DNA from 4 places in the Paenibacillus sp. VMFN-D1 genome. Region 1 is predicted to be linked to each of the others. Evidence: riboswitches for the same ligand, from Rfam matches in the RefSeq annotation. Region 1 holds a riboswitch; each other region holds the start of a gene.

Region 1 (7,179 bases):
CATATCCTCCCTGGCTACTTGGCGGTTCTCCAGCACAAACGCCAGCTCCTCATCGACATACGGCATGCAGAACTGGGTATCCGGGTCCTGAAATACATACCCGCACGAGCGGGGCTTCCGGATGTCCGCATATTTGAGCGGAACGTCGATGACCGCCGGAATCAACCCGCCGAGCACCTGCAGCAGCGTCGATTTCCCGCATCCGCTTGGACCGAGCAGAAGCACCTTTTCCCCAGCCGGCACAGACAGGGAAACATCCTTGAACACGAACGCCTTCTCACCCGGAAACTTCAGGCGCAGGTCTGTTACCGAAACGGCAATTTGCCCGCTCCCTTGATCCGCCCTTTGATCCGCTCCTTGACCCGTCTCATGCACCGCCGAATGCTGCATCGTCGCGACACCCCGGTTAGCCTCAGTCATGATCGAGCGCTTCATAATCCTTGGCTGTCACTGGCCGGAGCAGCTGGGTTACTCCGGTTGCTTCCAGCGCTTTGGTCAGGGCATACGCCAGGTACCCTGCCAGCACCGCCGAGCTGATTAACCGCATCACGTACTTGAACACGATCATCCATGTCGTATAGTCCGTGACGTAGCCGTAGTACACATCCACCAGGAATGATCCCAATCCCGAAGCCATACCGGCCAGCGCCGCTACCCCCATGGAGAATTTGCGGTAACGGAACAGGGCGAAGATCAGCTCCGCGGCAAGACCTTGCGCCACGCCGTAAATCGCCAGCTGAAGGCCCCATTCACTGCCGAACAGAATTTCTACGTGAGCCGCGGCAACCTCGGCGAGGAGGGCTACGCCGGGCTTGCGGATCAGCAGCGCGGCAAGCGTCGAAGCGAGGAACCACATGCCGTACATCAGCTCATCCGCTTGGAAAAACAGCGGCTTGAACAAGTCGTTCACCGAACCCCAAAAATGGTACACCACCCCGATCACGAGGGATAGCAGAATCGTCACGAGCAGGTCGCTGAGCTTCAGCCCCTTCGGCCGATCCATCTGCATCGTACTGCTGTTCATTTGACAACATCCTTTCTTTTTCCAAAATTGGGCAATAAAAAAACCCCCTGGATAAGCGAGGGAGATCGTCAAATAAGCCCATAAAAGGACTTGAATTCTCTACGCTGGCATTATCCAGATCAGATTCCCGGTCAGCAGCGGTTCATTAGCTGCACTCTCAGCCCGATTCGCTCGAGCTCCCGTATTCCCATATGTACACAGATGAACGCAAGGCGCGGCATCGCCGCCTCCTGGTTCCGGAGCCATCGCTGTCCAAAGCGATGAGATGCTTGGGTTCAATTCCGTGTAACAGGCACCTCGCCGCGATGAGTCGGCATCGGGCCCGTATTGATTCCAAAATACATGATCCTTGAAGGATTGGCAATACCATTTTTCTCAGAGGCGGTTTCCAGCATTTGTTGCATATTGATTTGATAGCCGTTCTATGTCAATATATTCAGAGTGCTACAGGCACGTATGGAAGGGAGATTAGGCATGACAAAGAAATTACTGCGGCTCATGACAGAGCTCTCCTCGCGAAAGTGGCTCTCTTCCATGATGGGACGCTTCTCGCACAGCCGGCTCAGCAGAGGGGTCATCCCTACTTTTATCAAAAGCTATCAGATCCCAGCGCATGAAGCGGAGAAAGAAATCTATGAATACCGCACACTCAACGAATTTTTTTCACGGCGGCTGAAGCCCGGCATGCGTCCCGTTCACGAAGGCGAGCACGTACTCACGAGCCCCGTCGACGCCAAGATCACCGCAATGGGTGAAATCACCTCAGGCACGATTCTGAACGTGAAAGGGCAGGATTATTCGGTGGCGGAGCTGCTTAATTTCTCTCCCCACCTGGAGTTATATAAACATGGCTATGTCTTTGTGCTGTACCTCAGCCCTACCGACTACCACCGGATCCACTCTCCAATCACAGGCGTGAAGGTGGAGAGCGAGCATATCAAGGGACGATGCTACCCGGTCAATGATTTTGGCATGACCCAGATGAAATCCGTGCTGTGCCGCAATGAGAGGCTGATTACGTATATCAAGGGAGCCCTGGGAGAGGTCGCGGTCGTCAAAGTCGGCGCCATGAATGTCAGCAGCATCCGCTACGACGACGAAACCGCCAATTCCTGGCGTAACGGCGATCCGCTCGCCTATTTTGAGTTCGGTTCGACCGTCGTGCTGCTGATCCAGGACGGCGCGTTCACCCCGCGGACAGACCTCCGGACCGGAGATCATGTCCGCATGGGTCAGCTGCTCGGTCAGCTGCACCCGAAGAAAGGCTGAACCGGAAGCGAATCCGGCTCAGCCTTTTTTGCTTAGGAGCGCGACCATAATCCGCTGAAACCACCGGCCCGGAAGCAGCTGCTTGGCCTTCATCGTCCAGCGGGTGCCGGCAGGCAGCGCATAGCGGAATGCCGGCTTGTTCATACTTGCGATTCTTGCGATCAGCCGGGCCACATCGGCCGGATCGCCGCGCTGGCCGGCGTTGTCACGGGAAAAGGCCATCACCTGGTTCAGCATCCGCTCGTAGGGTGACCGTTCGGCGGCGCTCATCTGCGCAAATCCTTTGTCCCATATGGCCGTCCCGTACGAGCCCGGCTCCACCACCACGACATCGACGCCGAATGGCCGCATTTCCAGGGCAAGGCATTCGCTGAAGCCCTCTACAGCAAACTTCGACGAGACGTAGGGGCCAAAACCGGGAAATCCGACAGCCCCGCTGACGCTGCTGATCTGAATGATTGTTCCCTGGTGGGCCTCCCTCATCGCGGGAAGAACGGCCTGGGTGACCGCAACCATCCCGAAGAAATTCGTTTCCAGCTGCGCCTTCCACACGTCCATCGGAATCTCCTCGATCATTCCTCCGTATGCGGTGCCTGCATTGTTCACAAGCACGTCAATGCGTCCGTGGGATTTCAGGATGCCCGATACCGCCTCAAGCACCTGTCTCCCGTCCGTCACATCTAGCCTAACCACGTGAATATGCTGTCTGACCCCCGCCGTCTGCGCAGCGTCCATCAGGTCCCTGCTCGCTTCCGGCCTTCGCATGCCGGCAAAAACCGTGTATCCGGAGGCAGCCAGCTCCACGCTGGCCAGCAGCCCGAAGCCGCTGGAACCGCCCGTGACCAGCGCGACCGGCCGCTCATCATGTCCTCCCAATTGTGCTCCACTCCCGTTCAGATGTTATTTCGCCGGAAACAGAAACGGCTCTTCCGCCAAGTAGCTGCGGATCGCGGACAGAATATACCCCTTCTGTTCCTTCAGCGACGGAATTTCCTGCGGATTGCCGGCGTGAAACGCCTGATTCTCCAGGACCGCCTGCAGGAAAAAGGTTTCCAGCATGGACACGCTCTCCTTCGGAAGAAGTCGCATGCTTTCGTACCCGTCCAGCAGCATGCTCCGCTGTGCTGGGTACAGACCGATCAGCGCCTGCGCCAAATCGTATGCATAATAACCGAACCCGCACCGGCCAAAATCGATAGGGCAAGGTTCCCCGTCCTTGAATACAACGTTCCCTTCGTGGAGATCTGCATGGATCATACCGTATCGGGAAGGGCCCGGAGGCCATGCGGCGATCCGCCCTTTGATTAGGTCTGCCGCCTGTACATAAAGCTCCCATTCATCGGAACTCAGAAAGGCGCGGTGCCGCCGTTCCAGCCGCTGCATATCTTCTGTCAGGCTCGCAGCCCCCCATTCGGGTCTGACGAACCCTTCCGGCGGAACAAAGCTCTGTGCAGCCTGATGGAGCCTGGCCATAAGCACACCCATCCGGTACACCTGCCTGTCATCGAGACCGCCCTCCGCCTGCTCCCCTTCGATCCACCGCAGCAGCGTCACCGGCCAGCCCTGGCTCCGGTCCGCCTCGCAGATCGCCACGGTATTCCCTTCCTGGTCCGCTACGCCTTCCGGAACCGGCAGGCCTTGGGAAGAAAGCCAATTCAGCCACATCATTTCCGATCGGATGGCCGGTACGTCGGCCGACACCGGATGGATCCGCAGCAAAAATTTGCCGCCGGACCGCGCGCTCACCCGGTACGTAATATGGTCTGAAATTTGAATAAATTCCGCTTGCTCCTCCTTAATCCCAAACTTCTCCAGGGCGGACATCAGCACCTGCTCTGCCTGAACCAGCAGAAGGCGCAGGCTGTCCTCCGAATTTGCTCCGAATGCTTCATTCATTTCGCTATCCTCCATCCTCTGCTTAACACCTTGCTCCCACAGCATACCATAAGCCGGCAGGCCGGGGGAGAGCGCAACCGCGAACCGCATTCTCCGCGTAACCGGTACTATAGACCATTCCAATCTGATGATGCGCGCACAAAAAAGCAGCGGCGGGCTGGCATCCCGCGCTGCTCTTAGACATCATTTATATCATGTGTGATGAAGTTCATAAAAAAGGTTAACGAGTGGGGTTAAAACCATACGTCGCTCATGATGCTGACCGGTCTGAACCGGCGCATCCGGTTACGGCCTTTCCCCCGCGCCGCCGCAGCTGCGGCATACCCGTCACGCCTGCGAATCCGCCGTCTGCTCATCCGATGCTTTCCTCCCTTCGTTTATTCGGTGCATTTGCAAGCTTGAAGCTTATTACCCGAAAGGGGAAGACCGCGAAACAGCAGGAAACAATTACCGGATTTCGGACGGATTCTTGCCCGTATACTGTTTGAATTGCCGGCTGAAGAAAAAAATGTCGCGGTATCCGAGCGCATCGGCCACCTCCGTGACGTTCATGCCGGCATGCAGGAGCAGATGCTGCGCCCGGTCGATTCGCGTCCGGATAATGTAGGATTGGACGGGTGAGCCGATCAGCTCCTTGAATTTGATCGAGAAATACCGCGGCGACAACCCGGCGCGGGCCGCCAAATCTTCGACCCGGTGCGGTAAGCCGGGATGCTGCTGAATGTAATTGGCGATCTCGTGGATCACCTCGGTCAGCTGGTTGCTGACCTTCTTCTCCTCCGGCTGCTGCCGGTCGTGCCGGAGCAGATGGATCATCAGCTGCTTCAGGATGAGCTGCCCCTCTTCCTGGGCGGCGAAGGTGTTCACAAGAAACAGCCTGACGTAACGGGCAAGCATGTATTCAAAGTCAACGGTTTCCGTCAGCTTCCGGTACGGCAGCGGAATATCCGTCACAGGCTCGGACACCCGAAAGTGGCTGTAAGTCAGAACGAGCGGCTTCTGCGGGTTGTGCGTAGCGCTCGTGTGGTCGCCGGGCCTGAACAGGAAGCAGCTCCCCTTGCCGACCTCATACGGTTCGTCATTCCGGATGACGGTCCCCTCCCCGCTCCATACATAAAATAAATCGTAATTTTCCAGCGCCTTCTCGCGCTTCTGCCATTTCCAGCCGGGCTCGCACACAATTTTGGCGAGGGACGGCAATATTTCAAAAGATGACGGCGATGCGTGCAGCATGTCGTCATTCCCCCCTATATCATAGACTCATATCTTTCCTCCCTATGATACTATTTCGGCGCGGTTTTTGCACATCCGGCCCATATCCCCTGAACTTCCGCCGGTTTTACCACCACTGTAGGCCTGTCCAAAATCGCGCCTTCTCCCAATGCTCACAGCACAGTCAATAACCGCAAGTGCCTGCTTCGCCTACCCGTTCATACGATGACGGATATCCTCCCATGCCGCGGCCAGCCGGTCAACCCCCTCCTCCAGCTGCCGTTCATCCCATCGGGCATAGCTGAAAAAGGCGGCCGGCGGGCCCGGCTGGATCCTGTAGCCGGACGCGTCCCTGAACGTTACGCCACGAGCCGCTGCTGCGGCTGTAAAGGCTGCAAAAGCTTCCGGCGGTTGCAGCCAATAAGCATACACATGCAGGCCGGAATCCCCCGGCATCAGCGAGAACAGATGCCCTGCCTTCTCCCGCATCCGGGAGCAAAAATGGCGGTGGCGGGCACCATAGATCCGCGTCAGCCGGCGGAGATGCCGGCCATAATCCCCGCGGGCCATAAACCGGGCAAGCGCCCGCTGCTCAAGCAGCCCTGTCGTCAGCGGCTCGTACAGCGTTTTGGCCCGCAGCACCGCATCCACGAGCGATTGGGGGACGATGGCGTAACCCAGGCGCAGCCCGGCAAACATCGTCTTCGAGAAGGAGCCGATATAAATGACCCGCTCCCGCGTATCCAGCGTCTTCAGCGGCTCGATCGGCCTGCCGCCGAAGCGGAACTCGCTGTCGTAATCGTCCTCCAGGATGACCGCCTGATGCCGCTCCGCCCAGTCCAGCAGCTGCCGGCGCCGCTCCAGCGTCAGGACGGCGCCGGTCGGGTACTGGCGGCTCGGCGTCACCAGTACAAGGCGGGCGTCCCAATCGGACAGACGGATACCGTGGACATCGACCTCAGCCGGAATCACTTCCGCTCCGCAGGCAGCCGCCGCCCGGATGATGCCCGAATAGCACGGATCTTCAAGCACGGCCGCCTCGCCTTCATTCAGCAGCAGCTGAAAAAGCAGGGTAATGCCCTGCATCGATCCGCTGAAGAGCACGATTTGCTCCGGATCGGTATGAATTCCCCGCGTGACGCGCAGATGGGCGGCAAGAGCCTGCCGCAGGCCAAGGTCCCCGGCGGGATCAGCCCCGCGCTGCATATCCTCTCCGCCCCGGCCTCCTGCATAGGTCATGGCGCTGCGCCACTCCGCATAGGGAAACAGCTCCATGCTCATCCCGCCTCCCCCCAAGTCGATGCCGGCGGGAGCCTTCGCGCCGCCGGATCCCGGGATTGGCGGGAGCTCAAGCAGCCGCTCTCCCCAGCGGGATAGGGCAAGCGGGGCGGCTGCCAGATCCCCCCCTGCGGTTGGCGCAGGTCCCGCTTGAGCCACGAAGGTCCCCCGGCCCACTTCGCTGTGGACATAGCCTTCCGACACCAGCATATCGTAGCCTAAGGCGGCCGATCCTCTCGACAAGCCGTATTGATCCGCCAGCTCGCGGGTCGAAGGCAGCTTCGTTCCCCCAGGCAGCCTCCCCTCCATGATGGCGTCCCTCAAAGCGTGATACAGCGCAAGGTACTTGTAGCGGTGTTTCTCAATATAAGTTTCCAGATGCAGGGATATCTCCATGCCGTCCTCCCCTCCATTGCTGTGGAAAAACCAGATTCAACAAACTATTTTTCCTCCCTTGACCGCTTATCGTCTCAGCCGCCAGCAAAATGGACTATAAAAAA
Region 2 (7,179 bases), on a different contig from region 1:
GTGCCGTACAGGTAGTAGAGGCCGCTTTTCCATACGGCCGTGATTTTGGCCGTGCCTTTGCCTACGGCGGTCACGTTCCCACTGCTGTCCACCGTCGCCACCGCGCTTTTGTCGGAGCTCCACACCGTTTCGGTTCGGGTGGTCACATCAACGAAGTCGCCAAAGCTTGTATCGCCCTTCACGCTGAAAGGCTTCGTGCGCACCTCGGCTTTAAAGTTCTTCTTCTCCCCGGGTTTCATCGATGCACTCGCGGGAGTCACCCGCATTTCCTTGATTTCTTTAGCGGTGCCTTCCCATTTAAGATTTAAGTAAATGTCATACCGAACCTGGAACTTTGGATAGCCATTTGGTCGTTCTTCAATGTCAAGTTTTGTTCGATTGGTGAACGTTGGTCCCCCTGTAAAGATATACATCATGATGCTTACATTATCATCCAATATCGCTAAGTTAGGATTATGACTCCCAGGATGAAAATATAGTTCTTCCCCAAACGATGTTTCTTCTTTTATCAGTTTCATATTTTCTATTGCTACCTTTGGAATTTGCTGACCCGCTGCATCCTGAAAATTACCAGGTTGGTAATCTAAAGTGTTTATTTTTGCTGCTGTCTCCGTTACAACAGGATAAGGGGCATCATTAGTCCCAGCCATTACAGCAGTATCTGAAATATTTCCATCATTGCGGTCAGCTCTAAATGACCCATCGTTGAGTTGGTACCAATATACTCCTGGATTCGCACTTGCTGTAGCAGTCACATTCTTAATCACAGCTTGCCGAGACTGAGGTCCAGGGGGTGTAATTTTACTATCAGGTGGGTAACTTTCTGACCTAGCTATACCTGAATTTATCCAAAGACTGCTTATTATGAACGTTAAAACAAGGATTTTACTGATACATTCTCTACAATTTATTTGGAATCTCACCTATTCGCCACCCCTTAATAGGTTACTTCCACATTAATATTGATCCGTAAGTACCGTCGTCAGCAAAAACACTTTGAATTTCTGATTCTCCATACTTTACAAACCTCTTAATAGATGATCTAGACCAAAATCTAGTTTGTTCTCCTTTTTTGAAAAAGTCCACCCCACCTTCAGACGGTAAGGTAATATAGCCAAATATTTTTGGTGAGGATCCAAACACCCTACTTCCTCCATGCAAAGAGTATTTTAAACCAGTAGTGTATGTAGAGTCCTTAAATCCATCTTTTCCTGGAAGTACAGAGGAATCAATAAATACCTGGTAGGTTTCTGCAAAAAAGGGTGTCTCCTCATCCACAAACATCCGCCCATAAATACTTCCCGTTTGGTCCGCGCTCAGCCCACTCATGAAAATATAATGATATATTTTAACTTTTCCAGTATTGTTTCGAAGGCTGACGTCTTTACCCAGGATCGTTTTAAGTTCATGACCCTCAGCGTACTGATACGCCGGAATCACCGTCCGGAGATTCGTCCCCGTCGTCCCCACTTCCCGCAGCTCGTTCAATCCCTTGAACGCTTTTGGCTCCTTCGTCTGCGTCGTCTCGTAACGCTGAATGATCACCGCCACCTCCGCGCGCGTGGTCGTTTTGCCGCCGCCGAAGCTGTCATCCGGGTACCCGGACATCAGTCCCGTTCCCAGCATAACTGACACATACGGATAGTCGGCCTTGTTCAAGCCACCTTTGTAATACTCCGTCACCGGAACGATGGTGTCCTTCGTGTCCTCAAACGCCTGCTTGTACTCTCCGTCGCGGGCCGCCAGTCCCGAGGCCATCCACTTCGCCATTTCCACCCGCGTCAGTGGAATGCCCGGCTTAAAGCCGTTTGTGTAATCGGCCGGACTGAAAAAGCCTTTCCCCGCCGCCTCGCTCACTTCCTTTTCGCTCCAGTGCCCGGCCAAATCGGAAAATGCCGCAGCTCCGCCAGCGTTTTCGTTCGTCGACACCCTGGCCAAAATCGCAGCAAATTCAGCCCGTGTAACCGGGTCGTTTGGTCTGAATTTTCCGCTGCCGTCTCCTTTGAGATAACCTTTGGATACCGCATCGTTAATGGCCTGATACGCCCAATGGGACACAGACACGTCCTTAAAAGCCGCCGCCGCGGCGGCCGGCATGGGCTGCTCGATTGCTCCTGCCGTTCCAAGAATCATCGCCCCGGCAAAAATGGTCATCAACATCGCTTTGAACATACTTCTTCCGCTCCAATCTTTTAAAATATGCAGCTTCTTGAATTTCCTGTTTCCTCATAAATTCACTGATCCTCTAGCTTCCTTATCCTCCTGACATTCTGGTACAATCTAACTTTCTACTTCTTCCCGGACCTTCTGTGCTGCTGTTCCCTTTGTAGCTCTAAGCCTAAACTCTCTTGCTAAAAATATGTTTTCTTAACCGACGGGACTGCTTGCCCACGCGTGGCCCTAAGCAGCCGCACCTCCTTATGTATTCCTGTGAAACTTCTTTCCTATTAAGCATAGGACTACTTGTAGTATACTACAGGATTTTCGCAAAATTTGTCATTAATTGTCACTATACATCATCACTTCAATTATATGGGTTTAATGGATATATAAGATGCGTGTTCTTCAAGTAGTTTTACGTCGCCCGACACAAAAAAAACAAAGCAGGAATGCATTCCTGCTTTGCCATGTGCCTCATGCCAAACGAATAACTTTATATTGTCCGTACTTTTATCAGCTAGAACAAGTAATGTTTAACGTCGTCAATCCTTTATTTCCACGAAAAAGCGCCCGCCTGCACCTCACCGAACCGGTTCGGCCGGAACGCTCCACACCACTCCGGCAGCGGCTTGCCCTCCACGCTATCGGCGATCAGCGCGGCCGTGACCGGGCTGAGCAGGATGCCGTTGCGGTAATGACCCGCGGCCACAAAAATATGGCCGGCATCGTTCAGCCGCCCGATCAGCGGCCGGCCGTCCAGCACCGCCGGGCGCAGTCCCGCCCAGCGGTGAAACGGCTGCACCTCACCAAGAACAGGCAGCACTTGCTTGTTCCACTCCGTCAGCCGCCGGATCCCTTTGTCCGTAACGGACGTATCGAACCCGGCGATATCCTCCGAGGCGCCGCACACGAGGGTTCCGTTCTCTTTTTGTACCAGGTACCCCTGGCTGGTGAACACCAGATGCCGAAGCCGCTCGCGCTCCTCGCTCCAGGCGTAGGCGCAAATTTGCCCCCGGATCGGGTACACGGGAATCCGGATGCCAAGCGTCTCCGACATCTCCTGTACCCACGCACCGGTGCTGATCAGCAGCCGGTCCGCTTCAAACCGCTCGCCATTTTGCGCCCACAGCGCAACCCGCTCCCGCCATTCAGCCAGTTCGATCCGGCCAAGATGCTCATGAATCTGCACGCCGGAGGCCAGGCAGGCCCGTTTGACCGCTTCCGTCAAATCCGGGGCATACACATGGCTCTCCACCGGAGTCCACAGGGCGGCTACTGCTTCGCGGGTCAGTCCCGGCTCGGCATCGAACAGCGCGCTTCCCGTTAATATTTCGCCACCGGAGCCCCAGCTCCGCTGCCATTCCAGCCGGCTCTCCAGCGCCAGCAAATCCGCCTCATGCCTCACGACGTACAGGCTGCCGGTTTCGGCATACTCGAAGTCAACGCCGGAGATGTCCTTCACCGCCTGCTGCCACTGCGGATACAGCGACAAGCTCTCACGGCACAACCGAAAGAATTCGTCCGGGGACTCCACGTTCTCCGAATACGGAGCGAGCATCCCTGCCGCCGCGCCGGAGGCCTGCCCGCCGCAGGGTCCCTTTTCAAGCAGCGTGACGTTCAGGCCGCGGCGGCGCAGCTCCAGCGCGCAGGATAATCCGATAATGCCGCCCCCCATGACAATGATGTCTCCGCTCATTGTTACAGCCCCCTGTCCATCCTTTTTTATTCGATGACGAGCGATTCCAGGCCGCTGCTGGCCGAAGCATATTTCTTCTTCGGAATCCGCCCGGACAAGTAGGCCAAACGCCCCGCCTCAACCGCCAGCCTCATCGACCGGGCCATCATCACGGGGTCTTTGGCTTTGGCCACCGGGGTATTCATCAGAATGCCGGAGACTCCCAGCTCCATCGCGAGCGCCACGTCGCTGGCTGTCCCCAGACCCGCATCTACGATGACAGGGACCGACAGCTCCTCCACGATCAATCCGAGATGGTACGGATTCAGAATGCCGAGGCCGGTCCCGATGGGCGCTGCGCCGGGCATAACCGCGGCTGCCCCGGCCTCCTCCAGCTTTTTGCAGATCACCGGATCGTCGGAGATATACGGCAGTACCGTAAAACCTTCCTTGACCAATATTTCCGTCGCTTTTAACGTTTCAATCGGATCGGGCAGGAGCGTGCGCTTATTGGCGCTAATCTCCACCTTGATCCAGTCGCTGAGTCCCGAAGCCCGCGCCAGCCGGGCAATCCGGACCGCCTCTTCGGCGGTTGTCGACCCGGACGTGTTGGGAAGGTAGATGTATTTCTGGGGCTCCACATGCTGCAGAATTGAGTCATCCTCCACCGAATCGAGATGGATCCGGCGGATAGCGAACGTCAGCACCTCGGTTCCCGAAGCTTTGATCGCCTCCATCTGCACATAAGGATCGGGGAACAGCCCGGTCCCCAAAAACAACCGCGACGACAGTTCCTGTCCGCCAACCTGCCAATTATCTCTGCTCATTTTCCCCCTCAACCTCCCGCTACGAAATGGACCAGCTCCAGCTTCATTCCAGGTACGACCGGAGTCGTCTCCCACTGCTCGATCTTCAGCACCTGTCCGTCCGCTTCCACCATGACCGGCCTGCCGGACAGCCCCAGCAGGCGGAGAACATCGGCTACCGTCTCGGCCGCCAGCTCCCGCTTTGTTCCGTTAATGACCAGTTCCATCCGCCGCTCCTCCTCTACCTTCAAGCTTGTGAATGAACGCCCGGCATACCGCTTCCGGGTCAGGGCTGCCGACGATTTCGCTCACCGCGCAGACGCGGCTCGCACCGGCCCGGATCACTTCGTCCACGTTGCCCAGCTTGATGCCGCCAATCGCCACAAACGGGATCTTGATGACCTCGGCGACTTCCCGAATGTACGAAAGACCGACCGGATCCACCACATCCGCTTTCGTGGCCGTCGCATAGATCGGCCCGACGCCGATATAATCCGCCCCTTCCGCTTCGGCGAGCTGCGCTTCCGAAATCGCATGGGTGGATATGCCGATGATCTTGGAACCGACAAGCTTTCTGGCTTCCGCGATCGGCATATCGCCCTGACCGAGGTGAATCCCGTCCGCATCCACCTCCATCGCGATATCAACGTGATCGTTCACGATAAAAGGGATACCGTAGCGGCGGGTCAGCTCCCGCAGCTCCGCCGCCTTGCGCAGCAGCTCTTCCCTGCCGCTTGTTTTGTCGCGGAATTGAACGATGTCCGCGCCTCCCCGAATAGCTTGCTCCATCACGTCCACCAGCCGGCGTCCCGGATGGAACGTCTCGCCAGTAATCGCATACAGACGAAAATCGACCATGACTGCTTCTCCTCTCTTCCCTTTTGCCATTCCCTCCATTTCATGCCGGCTTCTATCATCGCGAAGGGTAAGCCCTCGTCTTGCGAAAGCGCCCTCTTACCCGGTTAACACAAAAAAACCATTCGAGAAATACACGAATGGCACCGCAATTCGAATGATATTCTCTACGCCAGCATTACCTGGATCAGATTAACGGTCCGCAGCATAAGGCTGCCATCTCAGCCGGACTTCATCCAGCACCCGCATTCCTATTTAATTTCACAACCACTATAGCCCAAACTGCTGACTTTTGGCAATAGCCAGCGTGAGATCACCGGCATCGGAACGCCTATCTCATCCATAGGAGCGATTCTCGCAAAATTTCATATATTTGGGTGCGGCAAACTTCTTATTTTATCTCTTGCGTCATCACATATCGTCCCCGCCCGTGAATATAAATGTTTAACAAGCCAAAGTTTGTGCTGAGTATGGGAACATGGGAGGTGCCTGAACATGCCATCAGACGATCATTCGCTGTTTGTGGTGTCCAAGGAGGACTGGTCACTGCACCGGAAAGGGTACCAGGATCAGGTCCGCCATCAGGAGAAGGTTAAGGAAATTATCAAGCAGAACCTGCCCGACCTGATCACAGAAGAAAACATCGTGATGTCGGACGGTAAGCAAATCATCAAGGTGCCCATCCGGAGCCTCGATGAATACCGTTTCATTTATAACTACCAGAAGCAAAAGCATGTCGGCCAGGGAGACGGCGACAGCCAGGTGGGAGACGTGCTGGGCAGGGATCCGGTGCAAAAGCCGGGTCAAGGGGAAAAAGCCGGCGACCAGCCCGGCCAGGACATTATGGAAGCCGAGATCAGCCTCGAAGACTTGGAGAACATGCTGTTCGATCAGCTGGAGCTGCCGAATATGAAGCCGAAAGAGCAGCAGGAAGTCGAAACCGAATCGATCACGTTCAACGATATCCGCAAAAAAGGCATGCAGTCCAACATCGACAAGAAGCGGACGATCCTGGAAAATCTGCGGCGCAACGCCACCAGCGGCAAGCCGGGAATTCACCATATCAGCCCCGACGATCTGCGTTACAAAACGTGGGAGGACGTCGTCGTTCCCCATTCCAGCGCGGTCATCATTGCGATGATGGATACGTCCGGGTCGATGGGCACGTTTGAAAAATACTGTGCGCGCAGCTTCTTCTTCTGGATGACCCGCTTCCTGCGCCGCCAATACGAAAAGGTCGACATCGTCTTTGTGGCCCATCATACGGAGGCCAAAGAAGTCACCGAAGAAGATTTCTTTACCCGGGGCGAAAGCGGGGGCACGATCTGCTCGTCCGCCTACCAGAAAGCGCTGGAAATCATCGACCGGCGCTACCCGCCCGCCAAGTACAATATTTATCCGTTCCATTTCTCGGACGGCGACAACCTGACTTCCGATAACGAACGCTGCGTGCGGCTGATTGGCGAGCTGCTTAAAGTCAGCAACATGTTCGGTTACGGAGAGGTCAACCAGTACAACCGGAGCAGCACGCTGATGTCCGCGTACCGGAATATCAAACTCGATCAGTTCATGTATTACGTCATCAAGGAAAAGGGCGAAGTCTATCAGGCGCTGCGTACGTTCTTTAAAAAGCAGGAAGGCGCCCTGACTTAAGCCGAAGGACCGTCTCATCAAACGCAAAGT
Region 3 (7,179 bases), on a different contig from region 1:
AGCTCAGCGGCGATCGCAGCCGAGAAGGTACATCCCGTTCCATGCGTATGACGCGTGTCAATCCGGCTTCCTTCCAGGGTCGAGAAGGATTCTCCGTCGAAAGTGAGATCAACCGCCTTGTCAGACGATTCGTCATGTCCGCCCTTGATTACAACCATCGCCGGACCGTAAGCCGCGATGCGGTAGGCTGCCTCGCAGCGTTCCTCCATCGACCGGATCGCCATCCCCGCGAGCACTTCCGCCTCCGGAATGTTGGGCGTGACGACAGCAGCCAGCGGCAGCAGCTTGTTCTTCAGCGCGTCAACCGCGTCCTGCTGCAGCAGCCGCGCGCAGCCTTTGGCGACCATAACCGGGTCGACGACCACATTCCTCCAGCCAAAAGCGGCTATACGTCCTGCGACGGCCTCAATAATATCCGCGCTGAACAGCATACCGGTTTTGACCGCATCCACGCCGAGGTCGGTGCCCACGGCATCCATTTGTTCGGCTGCCGCAGCCGCAGGAAGCGGATATACACCTTGTACTCCGAGTGTGTTTTGAACGGTAATGGCTGTAATGGCCGACATACCGAATACGCCGAGCTCCTGGAACGTTTTGATATCCGCCTGGATGCCTGCTCCGCCGCCGCTGTCAGAACCGGCTACCGTCAATGCTTTCGGGATGCTCATTGCACAAATCCCCTTCCTGCCGACTCCAGAAGAGCGGTAATGGTTCCTTCCTCCAGCGGGTGGCGGTCCATCACAGACAACGCGTCGAGGAAAGCGATTTGGAAGCTTCCCGGCCCCTCCATGCCTGCCCGCTCAAATGCCCGAACGGCCGCTTCACCGTAGTAAGCCAAGGCGGCCGCGCCGGCGGACAGCAGATCGGGTTCGACCGCTCCAAAAGCGGCGATCACCGATGTCAGCAAGCAGCCGGTCCCCGTGACTTGGGTCAGCATCGGATGTCCGCCCCGGATCAAGTATCCCCTCGTTCCGTCGGTGATTACATCTTCTTGCCCGGTAATGGCGACGAGCGTCCCCAGATGGTGTGCCGCCCGTGCCGCCAAGTCGGCGGGAGCGGAGTTCCCGGCCTCCCCTGCGTCGACGCCTTTTATCGCGCCGGATTCACCAATGAGATGGGCAACCTCCGCTGCGTTGCCCCGAACCAGTGACACGCGGACCTCGCGCAAAATCCACAGCGCAGCCTCCGTGCGAAATGCGGTTGCTCCCGCGCCGACGGGGTCCAGGAACACCGGAACGCCATGATCATTCGCCGATCGGCCGGCGCTGATCGCCGCTTCCACCAATTCGCTGCTCAGCGTTCCAAGATTCAGGACGACGGCTTGGGCGACCCGAGCCATATCGGCCACCTCCTCTTTGGCATAGGCCATAACCGGGGAGGCGCCAAGGGCAAGCAGGCCGTTGGCCGTAAAGTTGGTCACGACCACATTCGTCATGTTGTGAATGAGCGGACGCTGCTCTTTTATCCGTAAAGGAAGCTGGATGAGTCCGGACGGAAACATATCGGCGGTCATCGTCCCACCCCTTCCGCTGCAGCCAGGGAAACCGGCCAATCCTCAAGCGTAAACGCCATATCCCAGAACATGTACTCCAGCTGACAGCTGGTCAGAAAATGCTCCATCAGCCGTTTTTTTCTTGCGGGAGGCAGACCCTCCGCCCATTCGTCGAGCAGCCGCCGCAGCTGTACCGTCACGCCGCTTTCCCGGTCCCCGTAAAAGTGCATCCATTCATAAAACGGATGGGATTTCTCCGGCTGGACTTCCTCCAGCAGACGTTGGCCGATTTCCGTATAGGTCCACGGGCAAGGTAACAGCGCAGCTACAATATCCTCAAGTCCCCCTTCGTGGGCGACGTTCAGCATATGCCGGATGTAATGATTGGCCGATGGAGCCAGCGGATAGCCTTGCAGTTCCTCATATGCAACACCAGCAACATCACAAAAGTTTTGGTGGGGATGCGTTTCGCTGTTCAAAATAAACGAAATCTGTTCGTTGAAAAGCGCGGTCGTCTGCCGGCAATCGCATCGGGATATGGCAATGCCATAGATCCGGATGTAGGCGTTCAAGTATTCAAAATCCTGCTTCACATAGTGAATCAGCTGCTCCTTGGACAAGGTACCTTCCGCAATTCCCCGTACAAACGGATGCTTGAAGATCGCTTGATAAATGGGATCTGCCGCGTGTCTCAATTCTTCGGTAAACCGGGCCATGATCATGCACCTCCGTTAATTTTGACGAAAATCGCATGTCGGGGCGCGGGGAAGCCAACACAAAAAAGCCGCCCCGAAATGGAGCGGCCGCTATTTGCAGTGTCATCCTGAATGTATCTCATCAAGAAAGATGCGTATGTATAGGCCTGCTCCACTTCCCTCCGCCGGTATTAACCGGATCAGGTTCAAAGGGTCCAAGCGATCACTTGTCTCAGCTGCCTCCGCAGCTCCCCTAGTGGATTTTCGTATGATATTTTACAAGTTCATGATTAACTGTAGCTCTGTTCGCCGGTGTTGTCAAACAAAAAAAGCTGCTGGCGGGATACCGGGAAAAAGCTTGTCGATCGTTTAAGCGGATCTCCTTCCACCTTCAAGTGTTTATCTTTTCAACGCGTAAGAAAGGATCATCTCGACGATGACGACAGCGGCATAAATGACGGCGGCCGTTCGATAACCCGATCCGTACAGCGCAGCCGCGGCCAGACCGAATACGATCAGCTGCAGCACAGCCCGGACGGGAAGCGTCACCGGGAAGGTCGCTTTCGGTGCGACATACATGCCCCAAAAAACAGCAACAACGACCGGCGAACCTATTCCTGCCACGATACGGATCCACAAGGCGGTATCCAGTTTAAATCCCCACAGGCAAAAGGCTGCCAGTGCGCACAGCTCCATTAGAAAAAAGATAAGGTCGATCACAATCATTGCCAAACCCTCCATTTTGGGCCGGTCAGGGCCTTTGGAATGAAGCCATTCTCAGTAAAATTATGCCGATTGTTTCTTGCCTACCGCGGCGACTCTTCCTCTCACTCCGGCTTGTGGGCTTTCACAATTAAAAAATGCGGGTGATGCAGAATCCGCTGGTAGAAGTCGGCCGACTCCGGCTGCCGCTCCAGAAACTCGGGAACTGGCCTTGGTTCGACAAGCCGGTCCATTACAAACCAGTTTGACGTCATATTGACGATTTCCTGCAGGGGTCTGCGGAAGAACGTCACTTCAACGCTGCCTGCCTCTTTCTTCGTCCACCGGTCTACTAGCAGCTCCCGTACAAAATAATCCGGTCTCTTAAAAACGGTAAAGTCCATAAACGGATGATGCACCGAAAACAAAAACGTTCCTCCAGGCTTCAATACCCGCTGAAACTCACGGAACAAAGGATCCCAGTCTTCGATGTAATGCAGCGTTAGCGAACTGAGAATCAAGTCGAACTTATCGGCTCCGTATGGCAGCGGTTCATTTAGATCATGAACTTGAATCTCCGCTTGACTGCCGATTCTCCGTTTGGCCGCCTCCACCATATCGGGACTGAAATCGATCGCCGATACCGATGCGCCCCGGGAAACGAACTGCTCGGTATACCATCCTGCGGCGCAGCCTGCATCAAGGGCATGGAGGCCGGACATATCCGTTGGCAGCAGCTCCAGCATGGCCGGACGCTCGTAGTATGCGTTGGCGCCGCTGTCCGAATCCGTATGCAGTTCATAGTCCTTGGCGAGCTTGTTATAAGCCTCGAGCACCCTCTCTTTCATGCAACCACCTCCGTAGACTCGCTATTCTCCACCATATTATACCAACCAACAGAAAGGTTGGATATAAATAAACCAGCTTTATGTAAGCTGTGCAGAACTTAGTTGCGGCAGGATGCGTTATTAATGACAAGAACAAGTTTGAAGGCGGGGAATGTCTTTGTTAAAAAGCGTTTCTTTTTGGCTCACGTTATTTGCAATCCTTACCTGCATTTTGGATTCTTCCGGCCAGGGCATGGCCAACATCATACTGATCCGGCTAAATCCCTTGCTTGAAGCCTTGCTGCATGACCCAGTGTATTCGGGCTGGCTGTCCGATAAACACGCTTTCGTAACGAACAGCTACTTTATCCCCTTACGGTTCCCGGCGTATCTTCTCTCCATCGTCATGGCAATCATCATCGGGGCGGCGATTGATCTCCTCATTTACGGGATAAAGCGTGGATTGGCTCGCCGTGGCCATCCGAGGTCGACATTATGACCCCTAAATTCCGGTTTGAATGCTTAGCATCACGACTCCTCATTGCTCGTCCAGTAACGCTAAAAGGCTGCCTCTCGGCAGCCTTTTACGCTTGATTTATTGGCGTCCAACGGAATTCACGCCTCTGAAGGGCAATGCCTTCTGCTACAGGATGCTTGTCGTTCCGGCCCTTGGTTCACCTCCGCCTTAGCGCCTCCTGCTGCGAGCGGTATTCGAGCGGCGCAACGCCCTCCATTTCCTTAAAGACCTTGGTAAAATGCTTCACGTTCTCGAACCCGGCCCGCTCACTGATTTCGTACACTTTCAGGTCCGTGCTGCCGAGCAGCTCCTTGGCCTTACGGATCCGCAGCTTCCGCAAGTAGCTGACAAACGTCTCCCCCGTATACTCCTTGAAAGCTTGACTGAAATACGAATAATTCAATGAGACGTGATTGGAAACGACGGCCATATTCAAATTTTCATGAAAATGCTCCTCGATATAGACGATGGCCCGCTGAATCTCGCTCTGGTCAAAATGCATCGACCGCATCCGTTTCACATAATCGCTCAGCAGGAAGAGCAGGCCCTCCAAACTATGGAAATAATCATGAAAATGGTTGAAGTTATACAGATTCCCCACCTGCTTGTGGAGTTTTAAAATGTCGACGGATTCCTCGCCATAGGTTTGAAACACTTGGTCGAATACATGCTCGTTAAAAGCCTGGCTGATCCCTTCCAGATACCCAATATCATATTGAAGAATCGTCCGGATATCGAAAATATGCTGCAGCAGCCGGCTCAGCTCGGCATCCCGATCCAATCCGAGCAGGTTGGCCGTCTTCCGGATGTCTTCCACCGGGATGCGGTAATCCGTCCGTTTGCCGGACAGTTCAGTGCTCCGAATGAGTCCCGGCATGTTTTGGAACAAAAAGTACTTCAACGCCCGGCCGGCCTGCTGGTAAGCTTTCTTCACCTCCCCTGCTCCCGTGATCCGTTCGCTGATGCCGGCCCGGATGGCGCTGGACGACTGGCGGTTGATTTCCTCTCCCAGCCGGTTGAACGGAGCAGCGGTGTCGGTAAACATTACGAGTTTGCCGTCTTTGTCATAAAAACGGATATAACGTTCACCCGGCCGCCAGCCGATCATCTGGTCCACATAAGTGGTGAACTCATCCCAGCCGGCTTCCCGGTAGCGTTCCGGAACGAGGACCAGCGCGGCGTATCCGCCCGCATCCAGCCAATCCAGTCCCGCCTGAAGGACCACATCCCGAATGGCGCGCTCGTCCATGCCTTCCTGCAAAAACAAATACTGCAGCCGGCTCACCGCATAATTTTCCTTCAGCGCCTTCGTTCCGCGCAGCTGATCGGCGATTTCCCCCTTGCGGATGCGCTCTTCGTCAAGGCGCCGCAGCGTCCGGAACAGCTCGTCACGAACGATCGGCTTCAGCAAGTATTCCTTCACATTGCAGCGGATCGCCGCTTTAGCATACTGGAAGTCGTCATGACCGCTTAGAATAACCAGATCCGGCCGCGCCTCCTGATCCTGTATACGGTTAATGAGCTCGATTCCGTCCATCACCGGCATGCGGATGTCGGTAATGACCAGGTCCATTTCCGTCTCGTCCATGACTTGAAGCGCCTGCTCCCCATTCGCGGCAAAGTACAGTGCGTAGTCGTCGCCGAATTCGCGGCGAATCATCGCTTTCAGGCCATCCCGGATATTTTTCTCATCATCAACGATTAGCAGATTGCACATGGGCAGGCACACCTCCCGCTAGAATTAGATAAGGCAGCGTCATCGTGACTCGCGTAAAACTTCCTTCGGTGCTCTCCACCCGGATCCCGTGCGACTTCCCGTAAAACATAACGATACGCTGATCGACGTTTCGCAGTCCGATGCCGCTGCTTTCCCCGTCGTTCAGCTCCTTCCGCATTTGCTGATAGTCCGCGTCTTCCAGCCGGATCATCAGGTTGATCTTCTTCAGTTTGGATTCGGGAATCCCGTCGCCATTGTCACAGACCTCGATAATGATGCTGTCCCCCGATACATAAGCATGGATAGCGATTTCCAGCTTTTCGCCCTCGGAACGGGAACCCATCCCATGCTTAACAGCGTTTTCGACGATGGGCTGGAGCGACATCTTCAGCACTTCCTGTTCCATATGGACCGGCGGAACGTTGATGTTCAGCACCAGATTGTTGTCGTAGCGTATGTTCATGATGGCGATGTAGTTTTGGATATGCTCCAGTTCATCCCTCAGCCGCACATGGTTGCTGGTCCACTGCAGGTTGTAGCGCATCATACGTCCGAGTGAGGTGAGCGCATCGGAAATCGTGTATTGGCCCTCAATTTCGGCAAGCATCTTTAAGTTTTCGAGAGTATTGTACAGAAAATGGGAGTCAATCTGGTTTTTGAGCGACTTCAGCTCCGCTTCCTTGGTTGCCGCCTGGCGGTTCACTGCGTCGACGATCAGCTCATTCATCCGTTTGAGCATCTGACGGAAATGATGCGCCAATTCTCCGATCTCATCCATACTCGTGATGTTAATTTCGAAATTAAAGTCGCCTTTGCGTACTTTTTTCATCGAATCGCGCAAAATATTCAGCTTTTTCAAAATCAAGGAATGCAGGATATAGGACGTGGCCGACAGCAGGGCTATCAGAATAATCGTCGCAATGATAATCGTATTCCGCCGTTTGCTGACGTCCGACAAAGCACTTTTTAGCGAAACGACGTTGAACAGATAGCTGTCCAGCGGCTCCATATCGCTCGGAATGCACAAATATGGCGTCCCGTTATAGGTAAAGGTAAATTCGTGGTCCGTCTTCTTGCCATGCTTGGCGAACTCGGCCATGATCGTTTCGACGGGGAGCGTTTGCATCAGGCTCAGGGACGGGTTGGTAAACGCCTTACCCTCCCGGTTCACCACGATCATTTGCGAGCTTGTATCCTGTACGCTGCTGAAGGTTTTCATAAAAAAGTTG
Region 4 (7,179 bases), on a different contig from region 1:
GAGATACCGGCCGTTATCCGGCTTGTCCGCACCAAGAATTTAATACTGTAAAGGAGTTCCTCATGAAACGACTCATTTGGATAGGATGTCTATCCTATTTTCTGATCGGCCTGGCGCATGTCGTGCTGGGATCGGTCCTTCCCGTGCTGCTGGAGCATTATCACCGCGAATACAGCGAAGGCGGGACGCTGATCTTCACCCAGTTCGCCGGTTTTCTGGCCGGTGTGCTCGTATCGCCGTGGCTGAACCGCCGTTTTGGTAAAAGGGGCGGTCTGCTGATCGCCATCGGCCTGCTTACGGCCGCCGAGCTGGTCTATACCCTGCTGCCGCCTTGGGAATGGCTGTACGCCATTGCCGTGTGCGCAGGCTTTGGTTTCGGCATGATCGAAGCGGTGATCGGGACCATTATTATTGCGGCGATTACCGATAAAACCGCTGTGGCGATGAGCCGCCTGGAGGTCTTTTTCGGGGTCGGGGCCATGGTCATGCCGCTGATCGCAAGCGGCTTCATTACGGAGGGCTGGTGGAGGTTTTCGTTCCTCGTCATTTCGCTGATCGCCCTCGTCACGCTGCTGTTCTGGTCGAAGGCCTCCTTCGGTGAAATCGATGCCGTGCTGAGCGCCAAAGGGCCTGCCGCTTCTGTATCGGGTCAAGAGCAATCTTCGGCCAAACGCTTCCCTTATCAAGGCGGAGCCTTCGGTATTCTCGTCCTCTTTATCGTATTCTTCTTTCTGTACGTCGGCACCGAGATGAGCCTGGCCAACTTTATGCCCGCCATCCTGATTGAGAAAATGGGCATGAAGGAAGCCGCCGCGGCGCTCAGTGTCACCTGCTTCTGGATCGCGATGTCCGTCGGCCGGATCTTTGCCGGCGTCGTCGCCGAAAAGATTCATTACCGGGTCTACGTGCTGTTCAGCTGCCTCATCACCCTGGTGCTGCTGATCGTGTTCCCGCTGATGGGCCAGGTATGGTCGGCTTTCGCGGTCATCCTGCTGCTTGGGCTGTTCATGTCGGGGATCTTTTCGATTGCGCTCGTATTTGCGAGCAAGCTGCTGCAGGGCAGCGAAGAATCGACACCCAGCATTTTGATCGCCTCCGGCGGCGTCGGCGGAGCCATCCTGCCGCTTATCATGGGCTGGAGCCTGGACCATCTGGAAGTAAACCAGTCGGCTTGGATGCTCGCGGTGTTCACCGCCGGCATGGTCGTGCTCAGCTTTGCGGCTTTCCAGCTGCAGCGGCGGAAGCTGGTTCACCAGAGCGGACTGCAAGGGTCGTCAGGTGCAGGAAAATAAGCTATTCAATTAAAAGTGGGCCAGCCGGTCCGCTTTTTTTATTTTTGTATAACCCCTAAAAATATATTTACAGGTTATAAAAATGCAGTTATACTCCAGTTATAACTTGTAATAAAAATTTTAGTGGTTATACAAAGGAGATGGATGACATGGAACTTCAAAAGCTTCCTTGGGCAGGCATTCGAGTGACGGCAGGAGCCACATCGGTGGTCATTGACCCGCTTTATCATTTTCCGGAAAGATACGGCCAGTCTCACGAAGCGCTCTTCCCGCTTAAAGAATACGGCCCGGCAGATGCGGTGCTGATCACCCATGAGCATACGGATCACTTTGATCCACAGGCCATCATCGATGCCTATGGGGTTGACATTCCCGTGTACCTCCCGCAGGAGAGCGTCCTCCTTGCCGAAAATAGCGGCCTCAACCGCGTAATCGGTGCTTCCGTCGGCGATGCCTTCCAAATCGGTGCGCTGGGCGCAACCGCCACGTACTCCGTCGACGGGGTCGGAGACGTGCAGATCGCCTGGGCGTTGAGCGACGGCGAGCACCGCCTGCTCCACTGCGGAGATACGCTGTGGCACGGCTACTGGTGGAAAATTGCCGCGGCTCATGGCCCATTCGATGCGGTATGCCTGCCGGTGAACGGTGCCGTTCTGGAACGTCCTGATCGTCAGCCGCCCAGCGGCATGCCGATCACGCTGCTTCCGGAACAAGCGGCCGCGGCCGCACGCGTTCTCGGGGCCAAACGGCTGGTGCCGATCCACCATACCGCCATCCACCATCCGCCTGTATACCTGCAGACTCCCGATTGGCAAAATCGCCTGCGGGCTGCAGTTGGTGATACAATGGACATAGCATTCCTGAACACAAAGGAAACGATTACTCTATAAAGGATGACGCATCATGGATAAATCCCCTTCCCGCAACGTGCTGGGGGGCGCCCTGTGGATCAATCTCGCCAATACGGTGCGCATGCGGGAGCACCGGGTCACGGATATGCTGGAGGAGCCGGGATATTTGGACGAATGGCTCCACGATAATGAATTGCACGGCTTGAACAATACCCCAGGGGCAGCTTCAGCTGTGACGCGGGAAGACCTGCTGCCCGAACTGCTCCGTCTGCGCGGCGTGTGCCGGCTCGTTCTAGAAGACCTGGACCATGGTGGTACCTTGTCGGATAAGGCATTCGCCGCCATGGAGGCCGAAGCTTCGCGGTTAGATGTGGCGCTCCGGGCTGAGCGGGATGCCCAAGGCCTCCCCCATCTCATCACCTACGGACAAACCGCCGTCCAAGGCGTGCTGTACCCCATCGTCCGCTCCCTGTTCGAGACGCTGGCAAGCGTATCTTCGGACCGCATCCGGATCTGCGAGCATGACGACTGTATCCTGCACTTTGTGGACACCTCCAAGAGCGGCAAGCGGCGCTGGTGCAGCATGGACACTTGCGGCAACCGCCATAAGGCGGCCGAATTTTATGCGAAGAAGAAGCAGCGCGGGAACTAAAATAAGCCTGGGATCGTCTGATAGACAGCCCGGGCTTTTTTTAGTGGTTCTATTTCGTTGCTGACTGCCCTTCATTGATATGGCGGACTTTCCATCCCCCACTGTACAACTCGGATTTAAATGCTATAATGGCCTTAATTTAGGGCAACCCATTACTTATAAGTACTATGAAAAGGAGCTTATACATATGGCTAATAAACGTTTGGATCATGTCGGCATCGTCGTACGGGATTTGGAGTCAACCATCCGATTTTATACCGAGATCGTGGGCCTGGAGCTGAAAGGCCGGCTGACGCACACCAACGGCGTGTTCCAGCTGGCGTTTCTCGGCTTCGGGGACAGTAACGAGACAGAAATCGAGCTCATTCAAGGCTACAGCTACGACCTGCCGGCCGAAGGCACAGTGCACCATTTTGCGATCCATGTCGACGACATTCAGAAGGAATTTGAGCGGATTCAGGCGCTCGACGGCGTGGAGCTGATCGATCAGGAAATCGTGACCCTGCCCAACGGATACCAATATTTCTTTATCTATGGTCCGGAAAAAGAATGGATCGAATTTTTCCAGAGATAATCTGGAATCGGGCGGATGTCTGGACACCCCCATGGGGATGGACTATAATATGGGAGGAAAACAACCCGAAAACCTTATAGAATCCGGGGTGCTGGAATTGGCCGGCTGAGATTGTATCCCTTCAAGATACTGACCCTTTTAACCTGATCTGGGTAATGCCAGCGTAGGAAACCGTTTGTCACGGCATACAATCCGTGCTGATCTTGCGCATATGAAGCGTCCCGTTTACGGGGCGCTTTTTTCATTCATACTAGTGAAAAACGGGATCACGCCTTGCGAATGCTTCGATGATTCAGTCACTCAGATCGGCTTACGATTCTAAATATAACGGGGAGAGGGGATCACCGGTCGTTGCTTACAGAGAGAATAAGAACGGCCGGACATCAAAGGAGAGAGAAAGCCATGAAGAACAAATCCATCGGCCTGCTGATGCTGGTCTGCATGCTCGTACTGACGCTTGCCGGATGCGGCGGCAGCCAGAACAATGCGGGCAGCGGAGAAGGTACATCCGCTTCCGACAGCACGGCAGGCCAGGACGACACTGCAGCGAAGCCGCTGAAGGACGTCAAAGTCGTCCTCGACTGGACGCCCAACACGAACCATACCGGGCTCTATGTCGCCAAAGACTTGGGCTACTATAAAAAAGAAGGCTTGAACGTCGAAATCGTGCAGCCGGGCTCCACCGGCGCGGACGCCATGGTCGCTTCCGGCAAAGCACCCTTCGGCGTTAGCTATCAGGAGAGCGTGACCCAGGCCCGCACGCAGGGCGTTCCGCTCGTCTCGATTGCCGCGGTCATCCAGCACAATACGTCGGGCTTTGCCGCACCGGTGGACCGGGGCATCAAGACGCCGAAGGATTTTGAAGGCAAAACGTACGGCGGCTGGGGCTCCCCTGTGGAGGAAGCCGTCATGGGCTCCATCATGGAGATCGACAAGGCGGACGTGAAGAAGGTGAAAATCGTCAACATGGGCGACGCCGATTATTTTACCGCCGTGAAGCGGGACATCGATTTCGCCTGGATCTTCTACGGCTGGACCGGTATCGAGGCGAAGCTGCGCGGCGAGCCGCTGGACATGCTGTATGTCAAAGATTATTCCGAGAAGCTGGACTACTACACACCGGTTCTCGTAACGAACGAGAAGCAGATCAAGGACGACCCTGAGCTGGTTAAAGCGTTTATGCGCGCGACCGCCAAAGGTTATCAGTACGCGATCGACAAGCCGGAAGAAGCTGCCAACCTGCTGCTGAAGGACGTGCCCGACCTCGATAAGCAGCTGGTGATCGAAAGCCAGAAATGGTTAAGTCCTAAATATCAGGACGACGCAGCCCGCTGGGGCGAGCAGAAGGAACAAATCTGGAAGGGCTATTCCGACTGGATGTACGAGCACAAGCTGCTGGACAAGCCGCTGGACGTAAAGAGCGCGTACACGAACGACTTTTTGCCGGAACAGTAAGCCGCATCTAACCTAAAATACATGTAATCTTATCAAGAGAGGAAGTAGATTCGCATGGCCAATACGCTGTTAAGCATTCAGGTAATCCCGAAGACGCCGGGCAACGAAGACTCTTACGCTTACGTCGACCGCGCCATTGAGGTCATTCAGCAGTCCGGCGTGAAGCATGAGGTGCACCCGCTGGAAACGACGATGGAGGGCGAGCTGGAGGAGCTGCTGGACGTCGTGCGCAAAATGCACGAAGCTCTGGTGGCCGCAGGCAGCCCGAGTATCATCTCCCAGGTCAAAATCGCCCATAATCCCGGCGGAATCAGCATGGACAAGCTGACGGAGAAGTACCGTCCATGAGAAGCTGGTGGAAAAACGTATGGCCGCCCCTCGTGGCGGTCATCTTCTTTTTGCTCGTGTGGCAGCTGCTGACCTCCCTGTTCCATATTGAACAATGGATTTTGCCTGCGCCGAGCGACATCGCCCGGGAAGCTGCGGCCGCTTCCGGGGGCTTGTGGGAGCATGTATGGGCCACGCTGAAGCTGACCGTGTTCGGCTTCGCCATCGGAACCGCCATTGGGCTGGTCATCGCACTGATTCTGCATTTGATTCCGTTTTTAAAACAGGCGCTGTATCCGCTGCTCATTCTAAGCCAAAATATCCCGACTATCGCCCTCGCCCCCCTGCTGATGATCTGGTTCGGCTTCGGCCTCCTGCCCAAGATCATCGTCATCACGCTCGTCTGTTTTTTCCCTGTAGCGGTCGCCGCCCTGGGCGGCTTGAAGCAGACCGATCCCGTCATGATGAACTACATGCGCATGATCGGGGCGGGCAAAGGCCAAATCTTCGCCAAGCTGGAGCTGCCCCACGCGCTCCCTTCCATCTTCTCCGGCATTAAAATCGCCGCCACCTACAGTGTCATGGGAGCGATTATTGCCGAGTGGCTGGGGGCCGACAAGGGCATCGGCTATTATATGATGCTGCAAAAATCGGGCTACCGCACCGACCGCATGTTCGTCGCGATCATGATTATCGTCGTGCTGAGCCTGCTGATGTTCGGGCTGATTGCGCTGCTCGAAAAATGGTTCGTCCGCTGGAAGCCAAAGCAGGGCTAGCGGGCCTGACCGGAAAGGAGAATTGCCGTGATAAATCAAGAAACTACGCCTGCAGCACTGGAGATCGTCTCCGTCAGCAAAAGCTTCACAGAGAAGCGCCGGACGCTGCCGGTACTCAACGACATCTCGCTGACCGTGGGCCAAGGTGAATTCGTGTCCATCATCGGACCGTCGGGAAGCGGCAAGAGCACGCTGCTGCACGTGATCGGCGGGCTGACCCGCCCGGATGCCGGCACCGTCCGGATGAACGGCGCCGAGGTGACCGGGCAGCAGGGGCATATCAGCTACATGCCGCAGCAGCCCGCCCTGTTCCCTTGGCGGACGATCGAGGACAATGTGCTGCTGGCCCAGGAGGTGCACGGCCCCGTCAGCCGGGAGGCCCGTGACGACGCGCGGCGCTGGCTCGCCAAAGTCGGCCTGGCCGGCTTTGAGAAGGCGCATCCGCATACGCTGTCGGGCGGCATGCAGCAGCGGGCGGCCTTTCTCCGCGCGCTGCTCAGCCCGCAGGAGCTGATGTGCCTGGACGAGCCGTTCAGCGCGCTCGATGCGCTGACCCGCAGCGACATGCAGCGCTGGCTGCTCGACATTTGGGAAGAGAACCGCCGCTCGGTTCTCTTCATTACGCACAACATCGAGGAGGCGCTGCTGCTCTCGAGCCGTATTTACGTCTTCTCGAGCCGGCCGGCCGCGGTGCTGCACGCCATTGACGTGCCGTTTCCGCGCCCGCGGCGCGAGGAAGTGACGGAGGCTCCCGAGTTTCTGCAGCTGAAGCGTCAGCTGAGCGAATGGATGCGAGAGGAGCAGCGAAAAATGCAGGCTGCACAGCAAGGAGGTTCACGCCTATGAGCGGCAACCACAGCGAAGTAAACCCCGCAAACGGCCAAGAGATGATCCTTGACCGGGCAGCGGCGGCATCCGCATCGCCGGCGGAGGCGAACCGGTCGCCGCTCGCGCCCTTGATCGATGCCCATATTCATCTCGATACTTATAAGGAGCACGAGACACAGACGCTGCTCGGGAGTCTGAAAGATGCCGGCGTCGAAGCCGTCATCGGCGTGTCCATGGATTTGGCATCGAGCCAGGCCAATCTGAGGCTTGCCCAGACTTGGCCCGGGCAGGTCTATCCCGCCTTCGGCTTCCATCCCGAGCAGCCGCTCCCTGCTGACCGCGAGATCGACGCGCTCTTCGGCTGGATGGCGGAGCATGCGGATGACATGGTCGCCGTCGGCGAAGTCGGCCTGCCGTACTACTC

The links. Region 1 has a riboswitch for thiamine pyrophosphate ahead of C7820_RS29895 (ECF transporter S component). Riboswitches for the same ligand answer to the same signal wherever they lie in the genome.
Region 2: another riboswitch for thiamine pyrophosphate. It lies ahead of thiE (thiamine phosphate synthase); the one in region 1 lies ahead of C7820_RS29895 (ECF transporter S component).
Region 3: another riboswitch for thiamine pyrophosphate. It lies ahead of tenA (thiaminase II); the one in region 1 lies ahead of C7820_RS29895 (ECF transporter S component).
Region 4: another riboswitch for thiamine pyrophosphate. It lies ahead of C7820_RS22345 (ABC transporter substrate-binding protein); the one in region 1 lies ahead of C7820_RS29895 (ECF transporter S component).

The regions. Positions count from the first base shown of each region.
Region 1 covers NZ_QRDU01000006.1:267,255-274,433, reverse strand. Annotated here, with positions in the region: gene C7820_RS29900 (ABC transporter ATP-binding protein) at 1-420, opposite strand, end outside; gene C7820_RS29895 (ECF transporter S component) at 413-1,024, opposite strand; TPP riboswitch at 1,104-1,217, opposite strand; gene asd (archaetidylserine decarboxylase) at 1,499-2,293, shown strand; gene C7820_RS29885 (SDR family oxidoreductase) at 2,312-3,169, opposite strand; gene C7820_RS29880 (phosphotransferase enzyme family protein) at 3,194-4,189, opposite strand; gene C7820_RS33965 (hypothetical protein) at 4,423-4,545, opposite strand; gene C7820_RS29875 (AraC family transcriptional regulator) at 4,637-5,422, opposite strand; gene pdxR (MocR-like pyridoxine biosynthesis transcription factor PdxR) at 5,612-7,075, opposite strand.
Region 2 covers NZ_QRDU01000002.1:556,887-564,065, reverse strand. Annotated here, with positions in the region: gene C7820_RS18050 (DUF5704 domain-containing protein) at 1-266, opposite strand, end outside; gene C7820_RS18045 (S-layer homology domain-containing protein) at 946-2,172, opposite strand; gene thiO (glycine oxidase ThiO) at 2,711-3,856, opposite strand; gene C7820_RS18035 (thiazole synthase) at 3,883-4,662, opposite strand; gene thiS (sulfur carrier protein ThiS) at 4,671-4,868, opposite strand; gene thiE (thiamine phosphate synthase) at 4,852-5,499, opposite strand; TPP riboswitch at 5,644-5,753, opposite strand; gene yhbH (sporulation protein YhbH) at 5,992-7,149, shown strand.
Region 3 covers NZ_QRDU01000001.1:2,257,973-2,265,151, forward strand. Annotated here, with positions in the region: gene thiD (bifunctional hydroxymethylpyrimidine kinase/phosphomethylpyrimidine kinase) at 1-668, opposite strand, end outside; gene thiM (hydroxyethylthiazole kinase) at 665-1,513, opposite strand; gene tenA (thiaminase II) at 1,510-2,208, opposite strand; TPP riboswitch at 2,348-2,452, opposite strand; gene C7820_RS10365 (YrdB family protein) at 2,587-2,913, opposite strand; gene C7820_RS10370 (class I SAM-dependent methyltransferase) at 3,015-3,737, opposite strand; gene C7820_RS10375 (hypothetical protein) at 3,889-4,215, shown strand; gene C7820_RS10380 (response regulator) at 4,391-5,950, opposite strand; gene C7820_RS10385 (cache domain-containing sensor histidine kinase) at 5,928-7,179, opposite strand, start outside.
Region 4 covers NZ_QRDU01000003.1:279,396-286,574, forward strand. Annotated here, with positions in the region: gene C7820_RS22325 (MFS transporter) at 63-1,292, shown strand; gene C7820_RS22330 (MBL fold metallo-hydrolase) at 1,442-2,182, shown strand; gene C7820_RS22335 (CGNR zinc finger domain-containing protein) at 2,196-2,795, shown strand; gene C7820_RS22340 (VOC family protein) at 2,983-3,369, shown strand; TPP riboswitch at 3,444-3,556, shown strand; gene C7820_RS22345 (ABC transporter substrate-binding protein) at 3,772-4,824, shown strand; gene C7820_RS22350 (thiamine-binding protein) at 4,879-5,172, shown strand; gene C7820_RS22355 (ABC transporter permease) at 5,169-5,927, shown strand; gene C7820_RS22360 (ABC transporter ATP-binding protein) at 5,955-6,773, shown strand; gene C7820_RS22365 (TatD family hydrolase) at 6,815-7,179, shown strand, end outside.